Regions from separate parts of the Exiguobacterium sp. s133 genome, predicted to be linked through region 1. Evidence: predicted binding sites of a transcription regulator. Region 1 holds the regulator's gene; the other holds the start of a gene.
What was found. The regulator Rex, encoded in region 1, represses fermentation and respiration genes when NADH is low (regulators of the CRP and FNR family bind a similar motif). The targets are predictions, from matches to a motif close to TTGTGAAATATTTCACAA.

Region 1 (6,050 bases):
TCGTTGAGCTCGGCCTGCTCCTGATCGTAGTAGCCGACAGAAACGCCGGTCCCGAAACGATGTTCACCGAATAACGGTTTAATCCGGTTGACAAGAACTTTCAGTAACGTTGATTTTCCGATTCCGTTCGGACCAACGAGGGCGAGGGATTCGCCGCGTTGTAATCGGAACGTGATGCCTTTTGAGACGGCTTCTTCATAGCCGACCGCGAGTTGCGTGACTTGTAACACATCGTTCCCACTTTGTTTTTCAATCGGGAACGACAGGACGGTGCTGCGTTCATCCCCATCCGGACGATCAATCCGGTCGACTTTTTCAAGACGTTTGCGGACGCTTTGTGCGCGTTTCGTCGTCGTCGCCCGTGCGATGTTACGCTGGATGAAGTCTTGCATCTTCGCGATGTCTTCCTGTTGCTGTTCGAACTGCTTCATCTCTTGTTCATACAGTGCTGCCTTTTGTTCCAAGTACTTCGTGTAGTTGCCGGTAAACTTCCGGCAGACGTTCCGTGACAATTCATAGACGACGTTGACGACCTGGTCGAGGAAGTAACGATCGTGGGAGACGATCAAGACCGCTCCACGGTAACCAGCCAGGTAACTTTCGAGCCAAGAGAGTGTATCGATGTCGAGGTGGTTCGTCGGCTCATCAAGAATCAACAGCTCAGGTGCCTGAAGCAACATCTTCGCCAGTGCGAGTCGCGTCCGTTGTCCACCGGATAGCGTCTGGATCCGGCGTGAATAATCGTCCGGATAAAAACGCATCCCGTGCAGGACGGAGCGGATGTTGGCTTCGAACTGATAGCCGCCGGCGTCCGAGAAGTCATGTTGTGCCTGATCGTATGTTTTCAACAGACGGTCGTAAGCAACAGCATCATTCAAGATATGGTCCATCCCCATCTCAATCTCCATCCGACGGAGCGAACGTTCCTGCTCTTGCAGGTGTTCGAACACGGTCAACATTTCATTCCAAATCGTTTCATTCGACTCAAGACCACTGTCCTGGGCGAGGTAACCGATTTTCACTTCCTTACTCTTCATGATCTCACCAGAGTCATGACTGAGCTCTCCGGCGATGATTTTTAAAAGTGTCGATTTTCCGGCACCATTTCGTCCGACGAGCGCAATCCGGTCCCGCTCCTGCACTTCGAGTTTAATATTGTCTAAAATCGGCTCAACACCGAATGATTTTGATAGTTGGTTCACTTGTAAGAGAATCATAAAAACATCCATCCTTCCACCCTTTAGTCTATCATGAAAAAAACGCAGGAGTCCCGTGGAATATATTATTTGTTAGTCTATGTGAAGTGGTTTACAATCAAAGAGAATAGAATTCTTTGCATTGATTTGGGTGCCACGTCAGAACGTGGCCGAAGGGGGAACTGCAGTATGAATGGGCCAGACACAAAAATACCACAAGCGACGGCGAAACGACTGCCGTTATATTATCGTTTCATTCAGAGTCTTTATAACTCAGGCAAGCTGCGCGTCTCTTCAGCAGAGCTCAGTGAAGCGGTCAAAGTCGATTCAGCGACGATCCGCCGCGATTTTTCCTACTTTGGGGCGTTAGGGAAAAAAGGATACGGTTACAACGTACAACATCTATTGACGTTTTTCCGAAAGACACTGAATCAGGATGAAGTCACGAATGTGGCACTTGTCGGGGTCGGACATCTCGGAACGGCGTTTGCAAATTATAACTTTTTAAAGAATAATAGTACTCGGATAGTCGTTGCGTTTGATGCGGACGAAAACAAGGTCGGAACAACGACGCAAGACGTTCCTATCTATCATGTCTCTGACATGAAAGAGCAAATCGAAGCGAACAAGGTTGATGTCGCCATCTTGACGGTCCCATCCCAGTTCGCACAGTCAGTAGCGGATGAGTTAGTTGAGTATGGTGTGACCGGAATCCTGAACTTTACACCGGCGCGGTTGAACGTACCGGCCCATGTTCGGGTCCATCACATCGATTTGTCGATCGAGTTGCAGTCACTAGTTTATTTCATGAAGCATTATTCGCAATCAGCTGAAGGAGTGAAATCATAATGGAAAACCTTATTCCATCAACCATCGCGTTCATCGGACCGGGGAGCATCGCCTTGATCGGTGCCGTCGCGTTGATCATCTTCGGACCGAAAAAATTACCGGAGCTCGGTCGTGCTGCCGGTCAGACGTTAAAAGAGTTCAAGAGTGCGACACACGGCATCATGGACGATGATAAAGACAACAAGGATGAATCGAAAGAGAAGTGATTAAATTATGGCGATTGATCAAGAACAGAGTGTGACATCGCATCTAGACGAGTTGCGCAAGCGGATCGTCTGGTCACTCATCATCGTCGTCGTCTTGTTCGCCGCGGCCTTTCCGCTCGTCCGACCGCTCGTGCGTTTTCTGCAGTCGGACCTGAAAGAGCTCGGCATCGGATTGAATGCCTTTAATGTGGCCGATCCCCTGATGTTGTACTTGAATTTAGCGTTCATCATCGCGGTCGTCCTGGCTTCACCATTTTGGATGTACCAGCTATGGGCGTTCATCCGACCCGGTTTATTCGAACAGGAACAGAAAGCGACCTTGACGTATATTCCGGTCACGTTTTTCTTATTTTTGTCCGGAATCGCGTTCTCTTATTTTTGGTTACTTCCGTTTCTACTCAAAGTATCGACGGAACTTGGGCAAGAGCTCGGCATCGAGCAAGTCATCGGGGTCGAAAACTATTTCAGTTTCTTAATACGGCTGACGATTCCGTTCGGTATCTTGTTCCAACTGCCGGTCGTGACGATGTTCTTGACTCGTCTTGGACTCGTGACGCCATTGTTCATGCGGAAAAATCGGAAATATGCGTACTTTGCGCTGTTTGTCATCGCGGCTTTAATCTCACCACCGGATGTGACGTCACATCTGATGATTTCGGTACCGTTGTTCGTCCTCTATGAAATCAGCATCATGATTTCAGCCCGGACGTACAAAAAAGTACTGATTCTTGAGCAACAGGCGGAGCTTGAACGGCAAGCGGATTTGATGCGTGAGTTGAATAAGTAACAGTCTCCTCTCGGTCGTTTCGGCGACGGAGAGGTTTTTGTTTGGAAGCGCTCTTTTTATATTGAAAAAGTGAATCGATATGGTTTATACTGATTACAAGAATATGAGGGGGCTTAGCTCAGCTGGGAGAGCGTTTGGCTGGCAGCCAAAAGGTCGTCGGTTCGAGCCCGATAGTCTCCATATGTACATCACTTGGCATTTGCCGAGTGGTGTTTTTTGTTATAGTGGTGGCGGCAAAACAGAAGCTTACAGCCTGGATGATGTTGATGAACCGATTGAAGTCGTTTTCTGTGTTTATCCTTTTGAGGGAATGGGAAATTTCTTAATAGGTAATCAAGAGGGGGAAGCATTATGAATCCATTTACGACGTTAATTGCCTTCATCGTCGGCTGTCTTGTTCTGTATCTCGGAATCCGTGATAAGAACGGTTGGTTGATTGGTGTCGCGCTGATTCCGTTAGCAATTGTTGCGTATAGCGTCATCTATCTCATCATTCAGGTTTCAGCCTAGAAACTCCTTTTTTAAGGAAGTTTCTTTTTTTTTGAAACATAACTGGTAAACTGTAAGTATATGACAGTATAGACAGTTGAAACGAGGGAGGGCATTTCAGGATGGAACAAACGCTCCGCGAGGAACGATTACAGGCGTTGACGGTTGCTTATATCGAAAAAAATCAATTGCAGAATAAAAGTTGGGTCATCGCTGCCTTGATGGCGACAGCAGGAACGTTTACGGAAATCTTCAGCACGACCATGTACTTGAGTCTGTTACCGCTTGTCTTTCTCGTGTTTGATCTCCCGTTTCGACTCGAAAAACGAAAAATCCTGGCGCGCTATCTCTCAAGCGACCAAGTGATGAACCAATCGTTGCTGTGGCTCGGGATTCAATTCGTCTTGTACGGTTCGCTGTACACCGTGATACTTGAGACGAAAGAGATGTCGATCTGGAAAATTGCCCTTTGGATGCTGATCATCCTCGCACCGGTCTATTACGTTACGGATTGGTTGTTTAAAAAGATTGCCCGGTCAGGCGATCCCGACTTCGTCAGTGATAAAGAAATTCATGCGAATGTTAAAGAAGTGGAGGAGTGACAAGGTGAGTACATTGATTGAAAAAAATACACGGTTGAAATTACTGGGACCGCCATTAAAAAGGATTCAGCATCTGGTGCCGGTTCCAGTTCTGCTGCTTGCGCTTGTTGGTTGGTTCATCCCGGGTTTTCGAGGGCTGATCTCCTTATTTGCGATTACGGTATTCTGTTTGGCTAACGCACTTAGAGAAATCATTCGTCTGCGGATTTTAAAGCAACGCCTTACGAAAGATATCTATAAAAAGACGGTCTTGAAAGTGGCACGTGTATCGATTATCGGTTCGTTCATCCCAATTTTTACACTTTACGTGGGGACTGTTTTTCCACAATACGCCGGTATTTCTTTTACGGTCTTTCTTATGTCGATCATCGTCGCCTATTTGATTGTGTCCCAATTGAACAAACAAGCGAAACAACTGGATCCGGCATTCGTCACGATGCGTGAGATTGAGCGTTACCGTAAGTAAGCGAAACACACAAGAGGAGTGAACGGATGAGAAACACTTTAAGCACGTATCAAAAATGGACAAAAATCAGCCGGCAAATCCGGACGTATGTAATTGCGGGCGTATTTTTTGCGGTGCTGTTCTTCTCCGGAAGCGGGCACCTGACGGATTCAGCAGTTGGATTTTTGATTCTTACGCCGTTACTCGCCTATAATGGCATGCAGCGAGTGATCCAATCCGTTCTGTTAGTTCGGTCGAAGGTACAGGCGCGACCACTTGGTCTGCTGTTCGGTGGGATCACTTTACTCGAAGCGGTCTTTATTGCGGGTGCCGCAGTTGTCGCCCCGCACCTTGGACAGTGGGGCTATCTGTTTCCGCTAATGTTGTGGATTTCAGGGATGCTGCAATTTCAAAAGTGGACGGACCGGACGGTAACGAAGCTCGATAAAATGGATTTGCTTGAGACACCGGACCGAAAAGGAATCGAACACCGTCATCCGACGGGCGAAGGAATCGGGATGTAACGAGGAGGCAAACGATGGAGAGCATGCAACGCGAGCGGAAAATGGATTATATCCGATTTTTAAAACAGGCACGTTACATTCAAACGGTCTTGTTTGGACTGGTATTGTTTGTATTTCTCTTTTTAGCAGACGATTGGCATCTGACAGAATCATCGTTTCAGTATTTCTTGTTAGTCCCTTTGTTATCCTATCGATGGATCGTCCGATTCCTGAAGTACCGCTATTTCAAGAAGCGGTTTGACGGGCTTGAGGCCTGGGATCATCTCGGACTACCGTATATATTGATCAGTATCATTGAAGTACTGGTCGTCGTCCTGGGGCAAATCATCACGCCCTACGTAGCGCGTCCCGAATACATCGGACCGTTCCTTGTCTTTTTCCTAACGGTGCTGTCATTGGACCGAATTGTCGATAAACGGATTAAACGACTCGATCCGACACACTTATCAGAACAGGAATTGATCCGGGCGGAACGGGAAGAAAAACGAATCAAATATTGACTGGTCATCTTAGAGCAACAAAAAAACGCAAGAAGGCGGCGGATTCCGGATTCGCCTACTTCTTGCGTTTTTAGTTGTGATCGCATCATGTAGAGGTTATTTTTTTGACAGCAAATAAATGAAGTAAGGAGCACCGATGATCGCAACGACGATTCCTGCCGGGATGCCTTGCGGGTCAGCGATGTTCCGACCAATCGTATCGGCGAGGACGAGTAACCATCCGCCAATCAAAACGGCGATCGGTAAGAACAGTTGATGCCTTGGACCGACGAGGGCGCGCGCGATATGGGGCGCCATCAAACCGATGAAGGCGATCCCGCCTGTTACAGAAACGGCGGATGCAGCGAGTGCGACAGCGGCGAGTAACAGTTGGATGCGCTCCTTTTCAATCGCGACGCCGACGCCGATCGCAACCGGTTCATTCAGCGCCAGCAGATTGAGTTTGTTTGCCT
Region 2 (6,050 bases), on a different contig from region 1:
GCAACCCCTCGAATACCCTTCTTGCGGCAGTGTCTTTAAGCGCCCTGAAGGATATTTCGCCGGAAAGTTAATCCAGGACAGCGGACTTCAAGGGACACGAATTGGTGGAGCGGAAGTCTCACAAAAACATGCCGGTTTCATCGTCAATATCGAAAATGCAACGGCGACTGATTACATTTCGCTTATTCACCACGTTCAAGAAACGGTGCAGGATAAATTCGGGATTCTCCTCGAGACCGAAGTAAAAATCATCGGTGAAGAACTTTAATACGAATACTTTCCTTAAACACAAAAAAGTAACAGGAACGGATACCCGTTCCTGTTACTTTTTTAGCCTCCATTCGGCTCATCCTTAAATTGACCAGTTGCCGTTACGCATTAACGCTTCGCGTGTACCGTCTGCTAATTCGCCATCGATTGCCATATCTGCTGAGCCAATCATGAAATCAACATGCGTCATCGAATCATTCGCCCCTTGCTCGGCTAATTCTTCATTCGATAAACTTGGTCCATTCTCAAGGCACGTCGAGTAGGCACGACCAATCGCGAGGTGACATGAGGCATTCTCATCGAACAACGTATTATAGAACAAGATGCCCGAGTCAGAGATTGGTGAATGGTGCGGCACGAGAGCTACTTCTCCGAGATAACGTGCTCCTTCGTCGAGCGAAATCAACTCATCTAATGCCGCTTGACCCTGTTTCGCTTCTGCTTTGACGATTTTCCCATCTTCAAACCAAAGCGTAAAGCCATCAATCAAGTTTCCGCTGTAGCTGAGTGGCTTCGTACTCGAGACATGACCGTTGACTCCTGTCTTCTTCGGTAACGTAAAGACCTCCTCCGTCGGAAGGTTCGCGATGAAATCAACACCGTCCGCATTCGGTCCACCACCACCGAGCCATACATGACGCTCTGGTAACTCGATCGATAATTCCGTCCCTGGTGCCGAGTAATGAAGTGTTTTATATTTTTTCTCCGTCAAGAATGTCGCTTTCGTACGGAGATTGTGATCATGTTTCTCCCATGCAGCGACTGGATCTGCTTGATCGACACGAGTTGCCTTTAAAATCGCTTCCCATAGCTCTTCTACAGCGTTTTCCGAGTCCGGGAATACCTTAGCCGCCCAAGCATCTGAAGGTGCAGCAACGACACACCAGCTTACATTGTCGCTCATGACGAATTTACGCCAATTGGCTAGTGCAACTCCTGCTGCTTTATTCGCGCGCGCGATACGACTCGACTCGACTCCGTTTAAAAGATCTGGATCTTCACTGACGACAGATAAGAAGGCTGTCTTTTCATCAGCTAACTGATCGAACCGTGCTTTTAACCACTCTGGAAATGCGTCAAACGAATCTTCCGGTGCATCGAAATAACGGATTTTCGTCATTTCATCATCTGACCATTGCACGTAAACGTTCGATGCGCCTACTTCGTAAGCAACACGTGTAATTTCACGAACAAGTGGTGCATTTTCGATGCCAGCACGAATTTCTAGTTGCTGACCGGATTGCAAATTGATTCCTGTACGTACAGCGAGTGCTGCATACTTTTTGAGTTGTTCTTGAGTCGGCATTATGTAATCCCCTTTCGTCTCTTACTCTTATTTTCACGAAAGAGTTGCAATTTTGCAAGAAATAAGGTGAAACTAGGTGTAGAGAAGGAGTGTTGAACATGGAATTCGTACCAGGAGATTTTAAATCCGCTTACACATATTTCCACCGTCAGGCATTGGCGTTAGTCGGAGATCACAAAGCACAGGAAGATTTATTGATTCGAGGAGAAGTTGGCTTAGCACATTTAACAAAAGATATCGCTTCAGAAGAAGGGTCTGATATCGAACGTGAAGCAGAACTCGTGCTGTATTTCCAACTTAAACAGTTACTTGAGATGTTACGTTCCCTTTATCAAAAACGTTTTTCGATGAAGGAAGAACAAGAACAATTATTATTGACGGCTGTGCTCTATTTTACTTCCCCAGTCGATGCACTACCTGACGAAAATGTTCTCGGTCTGTTCGATGATGCTCAAATCGTCGAATCGATCTATGAAGAACTCACAGCAGATGTCGATCGCTTCCAACATCTCGAATAAAGAAAAAGGTAAGGGAGGCGGGAAAACCCGTCGCTACCTTACCTTTTCTTTATGCTTTTTTTTTCGTCGCGATGTTGATTGTCGCAGCTTGTTGTTTTGATTGATCCACTTCTAGCTTTTCTTTATTCAACCACGTGTAAACCATTCCCATGAAGAGTGCTCCACCGATGATGTTACCGAAGAGAGCAGGAATTAAGTTATGGATTGCTCCGGCAAATGAAATCGCCTCTGGGTGAGGTACGACAAGCGCGATTGAGAACAATGCCATATTGGCAATGACATGGTCAAAACCTGATGCGAAGAAGACAGCAACTAAAACCATCATCATCATGATTTGTGCCAATTCATTTTTCATGTTTTTCGGAATGAAAATCGCTAAACAAACCATCCAGTTACAGAAGATTGCTCGCGTAAAAATTTCCCATGTCGAGTGATGGATTTTCGATTCAGAGACAGCGAACAACCAGTTGTTTGCGCCTAACTCTTGAATGATTCCAGTTTGCGAAAAGAGTAACGCGAAGGCAAGTCCTCCGAGACCATTACCAATCAAACAAATCGTCCATACTTTAAACGTATCCATTTTTGTAGTGTATCCACGCATCGTCGCCGTAGTAAAATACATCGTATTTCCTGTAAACAGTTCTGCACCGCCGTAGACAATTAAGACAAGCGCAACACCAAAAGTTAATCCACCGACGAGCGTCATCGCAGCCGATTCATTTAGATAAAGTCCGTTGATTGCTTTGAGTGTAAATATGATAGCAAAACCGATGAATACCCCAGCAAGCATGGCACGAACTAAATATTCGAGTGGACGCATTTGTAGCATTTTAGTTGATTTAACCGCTTTATTTCTTAGCCCTTCTAATGCTTCTACTTCATTCATTGTAGAAACCTCGCTTTCTTCTTGTTCAACACTTCACAATGTTTGTTCACTTATTATCATACTTCCATCTTATAAGATGTTCAACCCCTGCCTACCCCTTATTTAAGGTTTTTACGAAAGAATGACATGTAAACGATACCATTGTGTCAAGTTTGTGAAAAAAGCTTTTTCTTGCTAGATACAACTACTTTACGGGTATATTTTGAGTTGTGAACGGAAGTATTCTAGAAAGGATTTTCGTCTTGATTCAACTAATACATAGTCGTCAATAACTACACGATTAAAGCGGTTAGTGGACGTCGAAGCTCGCTCAATATCGCGTGGTGTATACCCTTCAAAATCATTACGCGTGATTTTAATTTGAAGGATTGATACAGGATCCGTATATTGAATTTCAACTGTCATTACATTAGGAATCGCTAAAAAAAGAGCCAGCGTATGGTGCATGACGAGTTGCGAAAATCGACTTTTGATAAAAGAGGGTGTAGACGGATCAATCCATTCATGATTTGTCCCGACCCATTCTTTTCTGGATTTACCCGTCACTTCATAACGTAAGGAGACGGTAGTCCCTTCAATCTTTACTTGTTTAAGTGCGTCTGAAAATGGAAATCGTTCAATAAATCCTGTCATTGCATTTGTATTTGTAACCGATGTTCCGACATATCTGGTGACCAGTGCTCCATCACGCCACTTATTGTCAGGGGATTCCCTCGAGTAATGCAACATAAAAACGGAACCTGCGCTTAATCCAATGAGCGCACAGCATAAAAATAAAAGGATTTTTTTCAATTCACTCAATTCCTTTCGACCCGCGTCACATTTTTTTTACGATATTTTTCAGTTGAGGGGTTGAATTTAATGCTATATAGGCGTACTCTTGCAGGCAGATACTTTACAAAGGAGGAGCATGAGGATTTCTCATCAATCACAATGAAGACTAAACAAACGAGCAAGAAAAAACGAACAGAAAAAATCAGTTTCCTTTTAATCGGTACACTTCTTTACTCCCTTTATATCAGCCTTTTATTATCTCCAAATGACATTGGATCTGGCGGCATCATGGGAATCACACTTATTTTCCAAGAGTTGTTCAATACGCCTATCGGACTGACCCAACTTGTCTTGAATATCCCGCTTTTCTTACTTGGTTTTCGCTTCTTAAGAAAACGATTCATGCTACTTTCAGGAATTATCGTCCTTATTTCTTCATTTTTAATTGATTGGATTCCAACACAAGTGGTTCCTGAGTCATTAAACGATCCTCTCGTCGCCTCCATTTTTGCAGGGTTAGTTTCCGGACTCGCAATGGCATTAATCTTCTTTGGCGGCGCTTCGACAGGTGGACTCGACATCCTCGGAAAGTTCTTTTATGCCCGCTTTCATAACTGGCCGCTCCCGCGTATTTTTTTAATGCAGGATTTAGTGATCTATATCTTAGTTTGGCTAGTCTTCGACTTAAAACATGTTATGTATGCATTAATTATGAGCTTCGTTCGCGCCAAGGCGTTGCAAACGGTCTATAGTTTTTACTCTGCTTCTAAACAATGTATTATCATTTGTGAAAAAGCAGATGAAATCAACGACGTCATCACAAAAGAACTTGGTCGTGGTGTCACGATTCTCGATGCGCGCGGTGGCTATTCCAACCGGACAAAGAAGATGGTTTATGTCGTCGTACAGAATAATGAAATCGTTCGTCTTCAGGAAATTGTTTCTTCTGTCGAACCTAATGCCTTCGTCACCTTCTCTGAGATTCATACCGTCTTCGGAAATTACAAAGAACATTCCTACTCTTTTTAAATGAACCGCACACGATGAAACGACACCCCCTGTCATGAGGTGGGTTGTTTTTTGTAAACGAAGGCTGACCCATCATATACGTCTACGTTTGGTATCGCTTCAGGTTTCATCTCAAAATATAAAACGATTGGATCCCCGTAACCAAAAGATGTTCCCCTAAAAAATAGATAACTCTTCACTTTTTGGGAATTAGTGGTTAAGCTAATGACATTACCAGTTAGCTTACGAAGGAATGATTGCATGAATAAACTTTGGCGCTACCGCATCTCTCTCATTCTTTTAGTCAGTTTGTTCGCTTCGATTCCTCTCATCTATGCCTTGACAGGTTATCGTACCATTTCAAAAATGACAGAAGAGATGCACGCCCATAACATCCCGATGATTAAACAGGTCGACCAACTCGTCGAATACAATCGGGATCGGGCAAATGCCGTTCGCGGCCTATTGCTCTATGAAGACGACCGCTACATTGAACAATACTACTTCTGCACGACCAAAATTCATGATTTACGCCGTGTGCTCAATGCTTCGAACGAAACACCTGTACCGATTAAAGATTTATTGGTCCGTAACAATGCATGGGAAAAAGAAATCGAAACCGTTTTCAGCCTTTATGAAACAAACGGTTCACAGGCAGCTACCGCTTTAGCGAAACAATCGACGCAGACCACGCAGACCATTCTTGAAGATCTTGCTCAAGTTAAAGATCAATTGTATACCGAATTAGATCAAGAACTCGAAAATACGGCGCTCGTGACAGCATCCTATAAACGGATGTGCTTTAGTCTATCCATTTTAGCCTTTCTACTCATCAGTGTGACCATCACGTTCTTCCATCGAATCAAGTGATCTGTTGTTTCATACGATTAGCTTCGTGAAAAAGCTAAAAAACGCACCGCAGTTCTTTATCGGACTGCGGTGCGTTTTTTATATTTTTCTCAAGAAGAAGCCTTTCCTTCATTCACATGCTCCATTGCCAAATGAACTAACGACGAGACATGATGGTCATCAAGTGAATAATAGACAACTTTTCCTTCTTTACGATATTTGACGAGACCTTGTTTCAATAACGTTCTTAAGTGATGCGAAGCCGTCGCAATCGAACAATCAACTGATGCCGATACGTCACAAACACAAAGTTCTCGCTCGACCGTCAATGCATAAGCGATTCGTAGACGCGTTGCGTCCGATAACACTTTAAACAATTTCCCAATCTCAAGCGTCGGGATTTTCTCAACGGCATGACCAATTTCAGTAGCACGTTTTT

Region 2: KNP96_RS08940 (formate/nitrite transporter family protein) is a predicted target of Rex. The motif match lies at 3,002-3,019, and genes of this name have one in related genera.

The regions. Positions count from the first base shown of each region.
Region 1 is NZ_JACSMK010000010.1:8,939-14,988, forward strand. Features, by position in the region: gene KNP96_RS12600 (ABC-F family ATP-binding cassette domain-containing protein) at 1-1,217, opposite strand, end outside; gene KNP96_RS12605 (redox-sensing transcriptional repressor Rex) at 1,386-2,045, shown strand; gene KNP96_RS12610 (twin-arginine translocase TatA/TatE family subunit) at 2,045-2,251, shown strand; gene tatC (twin-arginine translocase subunit TatC) at 2,259-3,038, shown strand; tRNA gene KNP96_RS12620 (tRNA-Ala) at 3,146-3,218, shown strand; gene KNP96_RS12625 (hypothetical protein) at 3,390-3,548, shown strand; gene KNP96_RS12630 (hypothetical protein) at 3,650-4,129, shown strand; gene KNP96_RS12635 (hypothetical protein) at 4,134-4,595, shown strand; gene KNP96_RS12640 (hypothetical protein) at 4,622-5,098, shown strand; gene KNP96_RS12645 (hypothetical protein) at 5,113-5,598, shown strand; gene KNP96_RS12650 (FecCD family ABC transporter permease) at 5,695-6,050, opposite strand, start outside.
Region 2 is NZ_JACSMK010000005.1:110,602-116,651, forward strand. Features, by position in the region: gene murB (UDP-N-acetylmuramate dehydrogenase) at 1-268, shown strand, start outside; gene KNP96_RS08930 (aminopeptidase) at 353-1,576, opposite strand; gene KNP96_RS08935 (DUF1232 domain-containing protein) at 1,675-2,094, shown strand; gene KNP96_RS08940 (formate/nitrite transporter family protein) at 2,144-2,980, opposite strand; gene KNP96_RS08945 (hypothetical protein) at 3,170-3,781, opposite strand; gene KNP96_RS08950 (YitT family protein) at 3,914-4,783, shown strand; gene KNP96_RS08955 (CHASE3 domain-containing protein) at 5,024-5,632, shown strand; gene KNP96_RS08960 (ArsR/SmtB family transcription factor) at 5,722-6,050, opposite strand, start outside.